Starkeya sp. ORNL1: one gene and its partners. The main gene of each other region encodes a partner of the protein of the gene in region 3 in a complex. Links are inferred from orthologs where the notes say so. Each region holds a gene or a part of one and is shown on either strand. Other genes may lie near its edges.

Region 1 (4,189 bases), 2.6 Mb from region 3 along the record:
GAAGATGCCGGTGAACAGCACCAGCAGGCCGCCCAACACCACCTGCACGATGGCCGAGGTGAACGGCGTCTCCATGTAGCGCCAGCGCACATAGGCGATGGCGGCGAGCTCGAAGGCGACCACCACGCCGGCGACCGCCGTCGCCGTCCAGAAATGCGGGATCAGATAGGGCAGCGTGTGGCCGAGCCCGCCCACCGCCGTCATGACGCCGCAGGCGATGCCGCGCGGCCACGGGCTGCCGCGGCCGGTGATCTCGCCGTCGTCGGACAGCGCCTCGGTAAGTCCCATGCTGATGCCGGCGCCGAGCGAAGCGGCGAGGCCGACCAGGAAGGCGGCCCAGCTGTTCTGCGTGGCGAAGGCGGCGGCGAAGATCGGCGCCAGCGTCGAGATCGAGCCGTCGATCAGGCCGGCGAGCCCCGGCTGCACGATCTGCAGGACGAAGAGGCGATGCGCCGTGGCGTCCTCGTCCCGCTTCACCTCGCCGGTGATGATCTGCTGGCCAAGCTGGGCCGCAAGGTCCTCATGCTTCTTCTCCACCTCGGCGAGGTCGGCGAGCAGCTTGCGGACATCGGTGTCATGGGCGCGTTCGGCGGCCTTGGCGTAGAAGCTCGCCGCCTCCAGTTCCATGAACTCGGCTTGCCGCCGCACGGCGTCGATGCGCAGCGTGTCGAGCAGCCAGATCGGATTGCGCTTGAAGAAGCCCTTCACGTCCTGCCGTGTGATGTAGGGCAATTCGGTGCCGAACTTCCTCGTATAGAGGTCGAACAGGCTGTGGCGATGGCCGTGCTCTTCCTCCGCCATGCGCTCGAACAGCGCCGCCGAGGCGGGATAGTCGGCCCTCAACCGGCCGGCGAACTGCAGATAGATGCGGGCGTCCTCCTCCTCATTGGAGATGGCGAGGGCGAGGACTTCCGCTTCGGTGAGGTCGGCAAGGCGCTTCATTAGCGAGGCTCACGGCATTCAGATTAGAATTATTCTAATCATGAGTGTCGGGGCCTGTCGAGCCGCCTTTCGGCGGAAGCGGTATGCGAAAGAGCGTCGCCCCGCTTGAGCATCCTTCGAGGCCCGGCTTCGCCGGGCACCTCAGGATGAGGTTCATCTGAAAACCACCTCATCCTGAGGTGCGAGCGCAGCGAGCCTCGAAGGATGTTCACGCAAAATGTCGACCAAAACGAAACGGGGCGCCCGAAGGCGCCCCGCTCGTTCAATCCGTAGCTGCGATGCCGATTACTCGGCGGCGCCGGCCTCGGTGGCTTCCGCCGACTTGGTCTTGGCCTCGAGGTCCTCGCCGGTTTCCTGGTCGACGACCTTCATCGACAGGCGGGTCTTGCCGCGCTCGTCGAAGCCGAGCAGCTTCACCTTCACCTTGTCGCCTTCCTTGACGACGTCGGAGGTCTTGCCCACGCGCTCCTTGGTGAGCTGCGAAATGTGGACCAGGCCATCCTTGGCGCCGAAGAAGTTCACGAAGGCGCCGAAATCGACCACCTTCACGACGGTGCCGTCATAGATCTGGCCGATCTCCGGCTCGGAGGCGATCGACTTGATCCAGTTCAGTGCCGCCTTGATCGACTCGCCCGAAGCCGAGGCCACCTTCACGGTGCCGTCGTCCTCGATATTGATCTTGGCGCCGGTCTTCTCGACGATCTCGCGGATCACCTTGCCGCCCGACCCGATGACTTCGCGGATCTTGTCGACCGGGATCTGGATCACCTCGATGCGCGGGGCATGCTCGCCGAGCTCGGCGCGGGCGCCGGACAGCGCCTTGCTCATCTCGCCGAGGATGTGCAAGCGGCCGTCCTTCGCCTGGGTGAGGGCGACCTTCATGATCTCTTCGGTGATGCCGGCGATCTTGATGTCCATCTGCAGCGCGGTGACGCCCTTGTCGGTGCCCGCAACCTTGAAGTCCATGTCGCCGAGATGATCCTCGTCGCCGAGGATGTCGGAGAGCACCGCGAACTTCTCACCCTCGAGGATGAGGCCCATTGCGATGCCCGCCACCGGGCGGCGCAGCGGCACGCCGGCATCCATCAGCGCCAGCGAGGTGCCGCAGACCGTCGCCATGGAGGAGGAGCCGTTCGACTCCAGGATCTCCGAGACCGCGCGCAGCGTGTAGGGGAACTCGTGCTGCGGCGGCAGCACCGGGCGAAGGGCGCGCCAGGCGAGCTTGCCGTGGCCGATTTCGCGGCGGCCGGGCGAGCCCATGCGGCCGGTCTCGCCGACCGAGAAGGGCGGGAAGTTGTAGTGCAGCAGGAAGCGCTCCTTGTAGGTGCCTTCCAGGCTGTCGATGAACTGCTCGTCCTCGCCGGTGCCGAGAGTGGCGACCACCAGGGCCTGCGTCTCGCCGCGAGTGAACAGCGCCGAGCCGTGGGTGCGCGGCAGCACGCCGGCTTCCGCCACGATCGGGCGGACGGTCTTGGTGTCGCGGCCGTCGATGCGGATCCCATCGTCGAGGATGGTCCAGCGTACGATCTTGGCTTCGAGTTCCTTCAGCACCTCGGACAGGGTCTGCCCGTCCGGCACATCCTTGCCCTCGGCGGCGAGCGCAGCGTAGTGCTCCTTGGCCTTGGCCTTGGCGGCGCCGACGGCGTCGTAGCGATCCTGCTTGCGGGCGATCTTGTAGGCGGCGCGCAGATCGGCCTCGATCAGGCCGCGCAGCTCGGTCTCCAGCGCCGAATGATCCGGCGCCTGGAAGTCGCGAGGCTCCTTGGCGGCCTTCTCGGCGAGACGGATGATGGCGTCGATCACCGGCTGGAAGTGGCGGTGGCCGAACATCACCGAGCCGAGCATGACCTCCTCGGGGAGTTCCTTGGCTTCGGATTCGACCATCAGCACGGCGTCGGCGGTGCCGGCGACCACGAGTTCCAGCGACGAATCCTTCAACTCGTCGACGGTCGGGTTCAGCACATACTCATTGTCGATGAAGCCGACCCGGGCGGCGCCGACCGGGCCCATGAAGGGCACGCCGGAGAGCGTGAGCGCGGCGGAGGCGGCGACCATGGAGACGATGTCGGGGTCGTTCTCGAGGTCGTGCGAGAGGACGGTGATGACGACCTGGGTGTCGTTCTTGTACCCATCCGGGAACAGCGGGCGGATCGGGCGGTCGATCAGGCGGGAGACCAGCGTCTCCTTCTCCGACGGCCGGCCTTCGCGCTTGAAATAGCCGCCGGGAATGCGCCCCGCAGCATAGGCCTTTTCCTGGTAATTGACGGTGAGCGGGAAGAAGTCCTGGCCCGCCTTCGGCGCCTTGGCCGAAACCACGGTGGCGAGCACGGTGGTGTCGCCGTATTTCGCGAGCACGGCGCCATCCGCCTGGCGCGCCATCTTGCCGGTCTCGAGGGTGAGCGTGCGCCCGCCCCAGTCGAGTTCCTCGCGGTGAATGTCGAACATGTCTGTCTCTGGCTTTCCGAAGCGGAGGCCATGGGCAAGACGGCGAGAGGCTGCATGGTCCGGGGCGTTCCGGGTGTCAGCCTCCGGCGATCCTGCCATGGCCGCCGCTTCTAATCGGACGCGGCGAGCCCCATGCCCGCCGCTCGTATGGTCTTCGCGCACCGGACCATCCGATGCGCGTATCAGGTGGGCCTCAGGCCCATGCAATACGGGCGGGCGGAGGCTTTTGCCCCCGGCCCGCCCGGTAATATGATCAGCGGCGGATGCCCAGCCGCCCGATCAGGCTCTTGTAGCGCGCTTCCTCGGTCTTCTTGAGATAGTCGAGGAGACCGCGGCGCGCGGAAACCATCTTGAGCAGGCCACGGCGCGAATGGTTGTCCTTGGCGTGGCCCTTGAAGTGCTCGGTCAGGTTGGAAATGCGCTCGGTGAGGATCGCAACCTGGACTTCGGCGGAGCCGGTATCGCCCGGCTTGGTAGCATACTCGGTGATGAGCGCCTGCTTGCGCTCGGCAGTGATCGACATCGGGCATCCTTTCTGGTTCAGGGTCTCAGATGAGCGAACGCCCGTTAGGGCCACGTTCGCCCCCGCGCTTCGGCCGGGCCGGGATGTCGTCCAGCACGGTCGAAATAGCTAAGGGTCGCGCGGACGGCAGGTCCGCAACGCGCGGGCAACATACACGAAAACGCCAGTATGGCTAGCGGCGTGTATGCAATGCGATTCTAACCCCCTCTCCCCAACGGGAGAGGGAAATGAAGAATTCACCCCACCGCCCCCGAATGGAAGATGCGGCGCGGATGAACT
Region 2 (4,125 bases), 440 kb from region 3 along the record:
CTTGGCCGGATCGGACATGGAGTGGCCGCGATAACGGTAGGTGAGCATTTCGAGGATGTAGGGCCCCTTGCCGGAACGGGCAAATTCCACGGCGCGCTCGCCGGCGGCCTTCACCGCCCGCACATCCATGCCGTCGACCTGCTCGCCGGGAATGTTGAAGGAGGCGCCGCGCTTGGAGAAGTCGGTCTGCGCCGAGGCGCGGTTCACCGACGTGCCCATGGCGTACTTGTTGTTCTCGATGATGTAGACCACGGGGAGCTTCCAGAGCTCCGCCATGTTGAAGCTCTCATAGACCTGGCCCTGGTTCGCGGCGCCGTCGCCGAAATAGGTCAGGCATACCCCGCCATTCTCGCGGTAGCGATTGGCGAAGGCGAGGCCGGTGCCGAGCGATACCTGGGCGCCGACGATGCCGTGGCCGCCGAAAAAGCCCTTCTCGATGCTAAACATGTGCATCGAGCCGCCCTTGCCCTTGGAATAGCCGCCGCGGCGGCCGGTGAGCTCGGCCATGACACCCTTGGGGTCCATGCCGCAGGCCAGCATGTGGCCGTGGTCGCGATAGCCGGTGATGACCTGATCGCCGGGCTTCAGTGCCAACTGCATGCCGACGACGACGGCTTCCTGACCGATATAGAGGTGGCAGAAGCCGCCGATCAGGCCCATGCCGTACATCTGGCCGGCCTTTTCCTCGAAGCGGCGGATCGCCAGCATCTGGCGATAGGCGTCGAGTTCCTGCTCCTTGCTGAATTCAGCCGGCTCGTCGGAGCGGCGTGCCGCCGAACGGGCACTTGCCGGCTTCGCTGGCCCCTTGGCGGAATTCCTGGTGGCGACGTTCCTCGCAGGCGCTTTCTTAGCGGCGACGGCCATGACCCCTCCTCGGCTCGTTTCCGAATTGAGAAGCTACATAGCCTATGTCAGAACGTCGCGCTACGCCGTCAATGCAATGGTGCAGCGCACAACATGCTGTAGACGCAATGGTTTCAGCTTTTAAACTCGATTTCGGTTAATGTCGATATTTAACTTACGTCGAGTTTATAATGGTACGTCGCGCAAGCGTCATTGACACGAAAAAGCTTAGTTCAGACGGCCGCTTGAGTGGCCTTGCCGAAGCATTACGAGATCCTTGGGATTGATCAGATTGAGCAGCGAGCGGCCTTCCTCATCGAGGATATCGGCATCGATCCGTGCTGGATCGAGCAGGCCAACTTTCGACTCCAGCGCCTCGCGCTGGGCACGCAGCGTGTCGAGTTCCTCGCTCAGCGCGGTGTGCTGCTGTTCGAAGTTGCGCTTGGCGATCAGGCCGTACTGGCCGTTATAGCCCTGCACGGCGAAGTAGCCGATCAGCGCGGCCGCACCGAGATGCAGCACGATGGTCTGGAAAATGGCGCGGCGGCGGGTACGTGTCATCATGGGAATCGAGCTTAACCATGTGCGGTTGAGGCTCGGTTAACCGTGATGGGCGCGCGCGTCATAGTGCAACACGCATGTCCCTGCCCTTCTTCAACCCGAGGCCGTCATCCCGGCCGGAGCACCGCAGGTGCGCAGAGCCGGGATCGCGGGAAGGTTCGGTGCGCGTTTTCCCGGGCGGCACAAGAGAGCCATCCCGGTCGTTCGCGATCCCGGATCGGCCTGCGGCCGCCCGGGATGACGCTTTCGAAAATGTAGACCTCAGCCCAGCGACTTGATCGCCGAGCGGCCGGCATAGAGCGCCTGGGTGCCCAGCTCCTGCTCGATGCGCAGCAGCTGGTTGTACTTGGCGGTGCGGTCGGAGCGGGCCAGCGAGCCGGTCTTGATCTGCCCGCAATTGGTCGCCACCGCGAGGTCGGCGATGGTCGAATCTTCGGTCTCGCCGGAACGGTGCGACATCACCGCGGTATAGCCGGCCTTGTGCGCCATCTCGACGGCGGCCAGCGTCTCGGTGAGCGAGCCGATCTGGTTGACCTTCACCAGGATCGAATTGGCGACGCCCTGCTTGATGCCGGCTTCCAGACGCGTGACGTTGGTGACGAACAGATCGTCGCCGACCAGCTGGCACTTGGAACCGATGGTGTCGGTGAGCAGCTTCCAGCCGGCCCAGTCGTCCTCGGCCATGCCGTCTTCGATGGTGCAGATCGGATAGCGGGCAACGAGATCGGCGAGATACTTCACCTGGGTCTCGATATCGCGGACGGTCCCCTCGCCGTGATAATCGTACTTGCCGTCCTTGAAGAACTCGGTCGAGGCGCAGTCGAGGCCGATGAACACGTCCTCGCCGGGCTTGTAGCCAGCAGTCTCGATGGCCTTCACCACGAAGGCGAGCGCGGCATCGGCCGACGGCAGGTTCGGGGCGAAGCCGCCCTCGTCGCCGACATTGGTGTTGTGGCCGGCATCCTTCAGCGCCTTCTTCAGCGTGTGAAAGATCTCGGCGCCGGTGCGCAGGCCCTCGGCAAAAGTCGGCGCGCCGACCGGCAGGATCATGAACTCCTGGAAGTCGATCGGATTGTCGGCATGGGCGCCGCCATTGACGATGTTCATCATCGGCACCGGCAGCACGCGGGCATTGACGCCGCCGACATAGCGGTAGAGCGGCAGGTCGCGCGCGGAAGCGGCGGCCTTGGCGAGCGCCAGCGAGACGCCGAGAATGGCGTTGGCGCCGAGACGGGCCTTGTTCGGGGTGCCGTCGAGATCGATCAGGATCTTGTCGAGCGCCGACTGGTCCTCGGCGTCCATGCCGCCAATGGCGTCGAAGATCTCGCCGTTCACCGCGGCGACCGCCTTCTGCACGCCCTTGCCGAGATAGCGCGCCTTGTCGCCGTCGCGCAGCTCGACCGCCTCATGGGCGCCGGTGGATGCGCCCGACGGCACCGCGGCGCGGCCCTCGGAGCCGTCCTCCAGAACCACATCGACCTCGACGGTCGGGTTGCCCCGGCTGTCCAGAATTTCACGCGCAACGATATCGACAATGGCCGTCATCGGATTCCCCGTTCCTCGCTCGCCGTTCGTCGGCGCTTCTACTCGACCCATATGACATGCGAAAGGGGTGCCACGCGCGCCCACATGTAAGGGAGTATCCAATGACCGACACCACCCTCCAGCTCGGCCACGCGGTGGCGATCCCCGCCTCGCCCGAGGAAGCGGTGCTCGACCGCGTGCCGAACCCGCACCCGCAGGCGCGCTATGTCGCGCGCTTCACCTGCCCGGAATTCACCTCGCTGTGTCCGGTGACCGGACAGCCGGATTTCGCCCATCTGGTCATCGACTATGTGCCGGCGGACTGGCTGGTCGAATCGAAGTCGCTGAAGCTGTACCTCACCAGCTTCCGCAACCACGGCGCCTTCCATGAGGGCTGTACGCTGGATGTCGGCCTGAAGCTGGTCGAGCTGCTGGCGCCGCACTGGCTGCGCATCGGCGGCTATTGGTATCCGCGCGGCGGCATGCCGATCGACGTGTTCTGGCAGACCGGCGCGCCGCTTGACGGCGTCTGGCTGCCCGACCAGGGCGTGCCGTCCTATCGGGGGCGCGGCTGAGCCGCCGCCCCTATTCGACGGTGACGGATTTGGCCAGGTTCCTCGGCTGGTCGACGTCGGTGCCCATGTGCACCGCGGTGTGATAGGCGAGCAGCTGGATCGGCACGGCATAGACCAGCGGCGCGATGGCCGGGTGCATTTCCGGCAGCGTCAGAGTGGCCTCGGTGCCGATGCCCGCGGCCTTCGAGCCGTTGCCGTCGGTGATGAGGATGATACGTCCGCCGCGCGCCACCACTTCCTGCACGTTCGACATGGTCTTCTCGAACACACCGTCATGCGGGGCGAGCACGACGACCGGCATCTTCTCGTCGATCAGCGCGATCGGGCCGTGCTTCAGCTCGCCGGCGGCGTAGCCCTCGGCGTGGATGTAGCTGATCTCCTTCAGCTTCAGCGCACCCTCCAGCGCCAGCGGGAAAGCGGTGCCGCGGCCGAGATAGAGCACGTCCTTCGCCTTCATGAGGGTGCGGGCCAGCACCTCGATCTCCGGGCCGAGCGAGAGCGCCTCGCTCATCAGGCGCGGCACCTCGACGAGGGCATGCACCAGTTCGCGCTCCTCGGCGACCGAGAGCACACCGCGCGCCCTGCCCGCCGCCACGGCGATGGCGGCAAGCGTCGCCAGCTG
Region 3 (4,642 bases):
GCTCCTCGTCGCCGGCAAGGCGCGCATCGGTCGCCACCGCCGGCTCGGCGGGCGCCGCCTCGACGGCTGGAGCCACGGCGACCGGCATTGCAGGCGCCGTAGGTGCCGGGGACGGTGCGGCGGGGGTATCCGGTTGCGCCGCGAGGGCGTAAGGCGTCATGGCGGCGAGAAAACCCGCAATCGCCAGCACCGCCGCGCCTGCCCGCCTGCGTCCGTTCATTCCCGCCACGGCCTCCACCGCCAAGAGCCCTATCCGCTCGGATGGAACCATCCGAGCGATGAGATAGCGCTCTCGGTTGAAACGCTGGAGCATGCTCTGATCGCAAAAGTCTTCCACCTTTTGCGGAACATGCTCCAGTCGAACTCATACCCGAATAGACCGGCGGGGTTAACCGAAGCTTGACCATGGCCGTGCCGCTCGACGTGCGGCGTGTCGCCGATGCAACGCCTTACATCACCGGATGCCTGTCGAATGGGCACGCCCCATGTTTCCAATGCCTTGCCAAATCGGCACGCATGCCGCTATTAAGAGCACGCATATGGTTCGCATTCCGGGTCGCCCCATCGGTGTCCGGCTCTCGCGGTCCGACGGCGCGGACCGACCGCCAGGAATGGAATAGGTCCGCCCCTCGCCACGACTGGTCCCCTCCGGGAGCGTGGCGACGCGCAGCGCGGCCTTCCACAGGTCGCCGGTTCCGGTCGGTCTCCGTTCGCCGACATCTTCTTCCGGGCACCCGGCGTAGCTGTCGCACGCCTGTTCTTCAAGCGTGCCGCGCGCATTGCCGCCAGATGCCGAGGCCGGGTCCGAGCGATCGCGGCTTACCGCGTTCGGTTCGAGGATGGACGGCAGTACGATATGAGGCGTCAGCCACACGGGGCAGTTGAGCGAGAGGACCGGCTGAGCCGTGCCTTCCGCGACTGCCGGACGGCTGCTCCGCATCGCCGCCTGCGCACATTTCGTCAGGCATTGCGCCATCCTCTCCCGGTTCCAGTCACCGCTTATGGGCACATCTCGCGCGACGCGGCTTTTTCCGCGGCATCCGCGCCACCGTGCCCGCTTATGAGAGTTCCATGGCCAACAAGATGCTCATCGACGCCACCCATCCGGAAGAGACCCGGGTTGTGGTGGTGCGCGGCAGCCGGGTCGAAGAGTTCGACTTCGAGGCCGCCAATCGCAAGCCGCTGCGCGGCAACATCTATCTCGCGAAGGTAACGCGGGTCGAGCCGTCGCTGCAGGCCGCCTTCGTCGAATATGGCGGCAACCGCCACGGCTTCCTCGCCTTCAGCGAGATCCATCCCGACTATTACCAGATCCCGGTCGCCGACCGGCAGGCGCTGCTTGCCGAGGAGGAGCGCCAGCAGCGCCGCGACGCCGAGGAGGAGAACGAGGACAAGCCGCGCGGCGGTCGTCCGCGCCGCCAGCGCTCGGCCAGCCCGAAGCGCAGCGACGGCGATGAAAGCGTCTCGGAATCGCCCGAAGGCACGGACCCCGGCGACGGCGAAGTTTCGGAAGCCGCCGAGGCTGCCGGCGAGACCGAGAACGAGGCCCCCCGTCCGCGTCCCTCGCGCCACAAGCCGTCCTCCGACGATGAAGGCGGCGGCGGGGTCGAGGAAGTCGCCGGCGAGGAAGAGGTGGTCGAGCAGGTCGGCTCCGACGACGCCATGGAAGAGGTCCCGGAGCGCGGCCCGCAGCGCCGCGCCCGTTCCTACAAGATCCAGGAAGTCATCAAGCGCCGGCAGATCATGCTGGTGCAGGTGGTCAAGGAAGAGCGCGGCAACAAGGGCGCGGCGCTCACCACGTACCTCTCGCTCGCCGGCCGCTATTCGGTGCTGATGCCCAACACCGCGCGCGGCGGCGGCATCTCCCGCAAGATCACCTCGGCCGAGGACCGCAAGCGGCTGAAGGAGGTCGCCTCCGACCTCGACGTGCCGGAGGGCATGGGCGTCATCCTGCGCACCGCCGGTGCCAACCGCACCAAGACCGAGATCAAGCGCGACTTCGAGTATCTGCTGCGGCTCTGGGAGAATGTGCGCGAGCTGACGCTGGCCTCGACCGCGCCATCGCTGGTCTATGAGGAAGGCTCGCTGGTCAAGCGCTCGATCCGCGACCTCTACAACAAGGACATCGAGGAAGTCCTGGTCTCCGGCGATGAAGGCTATCGCGAGGCCAAAGACTTCATGCGCATGCTCATGCCAAGCCATGCCAAGAATGTGAAGCCCTATCGCGACCCGCAGCCGGTGTTCGCCCGCTTCGGCGTGGAGAGCCAGCTCGACGCGATGTTCCTGCCGATCGTGCAGTTGAGATCGGGCGGCTACATCGTCATCAATCCGACCGAGGCGCTGGTCTCCATCGACGTGAACTCGGGCCGCTCGACCCGCGAGCACAATATCGAGGACACGGCGCTGAAGACCAACCTGGAGGCGGCTGAAGAAGTCGCCCGCCAGTTGCGCCTGCGCGACCTTGCCGGGCTGATCGTCATCGATTTCATCGACATGGACGAGAAGCGCAACAACCGGGCGGTCGAGCGCAAGCTGAAGGATTGCCTGAAGAACGACCGCGCCCGCATCCAGCTCGGCCGCATTTCGCATTTCGGCCTGATGGAGATGAGCCGCCAGCGCATCCGCACCGGCGTGCTGGAAAGCTCCACCGAAGTCTGCCCGCATTGCGGCGGCACCGGCCATGTGCGCTCGGTGTCCTCGGTCGCGCTGCAATTGCTGCGGGCGGTGGAAGATTATTTGCTCAAGTCCAACGCCTACAACGTCATCGTGCGCACCCGCGCCGAGAACGCGATCTATGTGCTGAACCATAAGCGCGCGCATCTGCACGAGCTTGAGGAGCGCTTCGGCGTCGCCATCGTGGTGGCGGCGGACAATACGCTCGCCGGCTACACACCATTCGCGATCGATCGCGGCGAACCGGTTCCGAACCCGATCCCGATGCCGCGCGCGCCGGTCGCCGTGGTCGAGGCGATCGAGGAAGAGGAAGAGCCGGTCATCGAGGCCGAAGAGGTCGAGGACGAGGTGGTGGTTGCCGAGGCTGCCGCGCCGGCTTCCGAGGCCCGCGAGGGCGCCCCCCAGCCGCGTGGCGAGGGCGAGGAAGGCGAAGGCGCCAATCGTCGCCGCCGTCGGCGCCGTCGGCGCCGGCGTGGCGGTGGCGGCGAGAACGGCCAGCGTCCCGGCTCCGAGGGCCAGCAGGACGGATACGAGGCTGGCGGTGCCGATGATGGCGAGGATGATGATGACGGCGAGGACGATGCCGATGCGGGCATCGAGTCCGGCGTCACCGCGGACGCTCCGGCTGCCGACGAGGCGGCACCCGGGCTGACCACCAGCTTCGTGCCGCCGTCCGATCCGCAGCCGGACTATTATGCGCCGACGCCGGACGAGGCATCGGCCCCGGCTCCGGTCGAGGCTCCGCCTGTCGAAACGACGCCTGTCGCGGAGGTGCCGGCCGAGGCGGCTCCTGCCGAGGCCACGTCCGCCGAAGAGGCTCCTGTCGAGGGGGCGCCGCGCAAGCGCGCCCGCCGCGCCACCACGCGCCGCCCGCGCGGTGCAAAGGCGGAGGCCGAAGCGGCCGCTGCCGTAGCTTCGGGCGAGGCACCTGCTGCATCGGAGGCTACTGCGACGGAGGCCCCTGCCCCCGCTGTCGAGGACGCCAAGCCGGCGCCGCGTCGCCGCCGTTCCACGGTGCGCGAACCGGCGCCGCTGCTGAACTCCGACACCAGCGCTTCGGTGACCCAGGAATCGCTGCCGCTCTCGGTCGAGCCGCAGCAAACGCCGGTCGAGACGCCGGTCGAGCCGGCGCCTGCTCCGGTGGAGAGCGCGCCCGAGCCCGCGGCGTCACACGAGGCGCCGGAACCCCAGGCCGCCGAGCCCGCCCCGGCAGCTCCCGAGGCACCGGCGGCGCAGGAGCAGGATGACCGCCCGCGCCGCACCGGTTGGTGGCAGCGCAAGCTGTTCGGCGTCTGAGATGAATGCCCGGCGGGCGGCGCGGACGCGCTGCCTGCCGGGGCTTCCCCTGCTTCAACATCCTTCGAGGCCCGGCATGGCCGGGCACCTCAGGATGAGGTGGTACTTGCACAAACAACCTCATCCTGAGGTGCTCGCGCAGCGAACCTCGAAGGATGTTGAAGCGGAGGAGCTTGGGGCCTCGTTGCCTCAGGCCATCCCGCCTGCTTCGATACCTCCGTAACCGGAGGAATCGATTTGCCTTATCGTGACGCGAACTGTCGTGCCCGCTCGCTGTGCCTCGCTCTGGCTACCCTTGTTCTGGCCGGGTGCGCGGGCCAGACCCAGTTTCCGAAGGGAACCGCCGACAATTCCGGCTATCTTGGCGCCGGCACGCGCAGTTCGATCGTCGTCACCAACAAGAACTATGACCGCGCCATCGAGTGCGGCGGCGCTATCGCCCGACTGCACAAGAACGGCGACGGCACCGGCATCGACCCGCAGGAGATCGAGGCGCTCGGTGCCGCCTGGATGGCCAATGCCGTCGAACTCGGCGCGCGGCGTCGTCTCAATCAGCAGCAGGTCGTCACCGCCGCCGGCGCCGCCGGCGGGCAGATGAGCGCCGAGCAGGCGGCAAGCGTGTGGACCGGATGCAAGGACGGGAATTGAGGGATTGAGTCCGGAAACGGCGCCA

Evidence for each region.
Region 1: the proteins of G3545_RS05735 (region 3) and pnp are in contact, whole or in part, in a cryo-EM structure (PDB 9QH0), measured with the Escherichia coli proteins. The link is inferred for Starkeya sp. ORNL1 from one-to-one orthologs.
Region 2: the proteins of G3545_RS05735 (region 3) and eno are in contact, whole or in part, in a solved structure (PDB 2FYM), measured with the Escherichia coli proteins. The link is inferred for Starkeya sp. ORNL1 from one-to-one orthologs.

What each region holds. Positions count from the first base shown.
Region 1 is NZ_CP048834.1:3,773,338-3,777,526, reverse strand. Bases 808-3,780 are described here. They hold pnp (polyribonucleotide nucleotidyltransferase), read right to left. Parts: upstream 3,388-3,780; coding sequence 1,228-3,387; downstream 808-1,227. Other genes in these bases: rpsO (30S ribosomal protein S15), read right to left, coding at 3,641-3,780; mbfA (iron exporter MbfA), read right to left, coding at 808-942. Outside these bases: more of mbfA, read right to left, coding at 1-807; more of rpsO, read right to left, coding at 3,781-3,964; tRNA pseudouridine(55) synthase TruB, read right to left, coding at 4,147-4,189. UniProt on the Escherichia coli protein: Involved in mRNA degradation. Catalyzes the phosphorolysis of single-stranded polyribonucleotides processively in the 3'- to 5'-direction. Also involved, along with RNase II, in tRNA processing.
Region 2 is NZ_CP048834.1:734,115-738,239, forward strand. What follows is about bases 808-3,716. They hold eno (phosphopyruvate hydratase), read right to left. Parts: upstream 2,950-3,716; coding sequence 1,666-2,949; downstream 808-1,665. Other genes in these bases: pdhA (pyruvate dehydrogenase (acetyl-transferring) E1 component subunit alpha), read right to left, coding at 808-864; G3545_RS03585 (septum formation initiator family protein), read right to left, coding at 1,072-1,404; queF (preQ(1) synthase), read left to right, coding at 3,051-3,503; glmS (glutamine--fructose-6-phosphate transaminase (isomerizing)), read right to left, coding at 3,514-3,716. In the rest of the region: more of pdhA, read right to left, coding at 1-807; more of glmS, read right to left, coding at 3,717-4,125. UniProt on the Escherichia coli protein: Catalyzes the reversible conversion of 2-phosphoglycerate (2-PG) into phosphoenolpyruvate (PEP). It is essential for the degradation of carbohydrates via glycolysis.
Region 3 is NZ_CP048834.1:1,174,092-1,178,733, forward strand. The notes cover bases 744-4,169. They hold G3545_RS05735 (ribonuclease E/G), read left to right. Parts: upstream 744-1,071; coding sequence 1,072-3,969; downstream 3,970-4,169. Also shown: G3545_RS05730 (N-acetylmuramoyl-L-alanine amidase), read right to left, coding at 1-88; G3545_RS05740 (hypothetical protein), read left to right, coding at 4,207-4,617. UniProt on the Escherichia coli protein: Endoribonuclease that plays a central role in RNA processing and decay. Required for the maturation of 5S and 16S rRNAs and the majority of tRNAs. Also involved in the degradation of most mRNAs.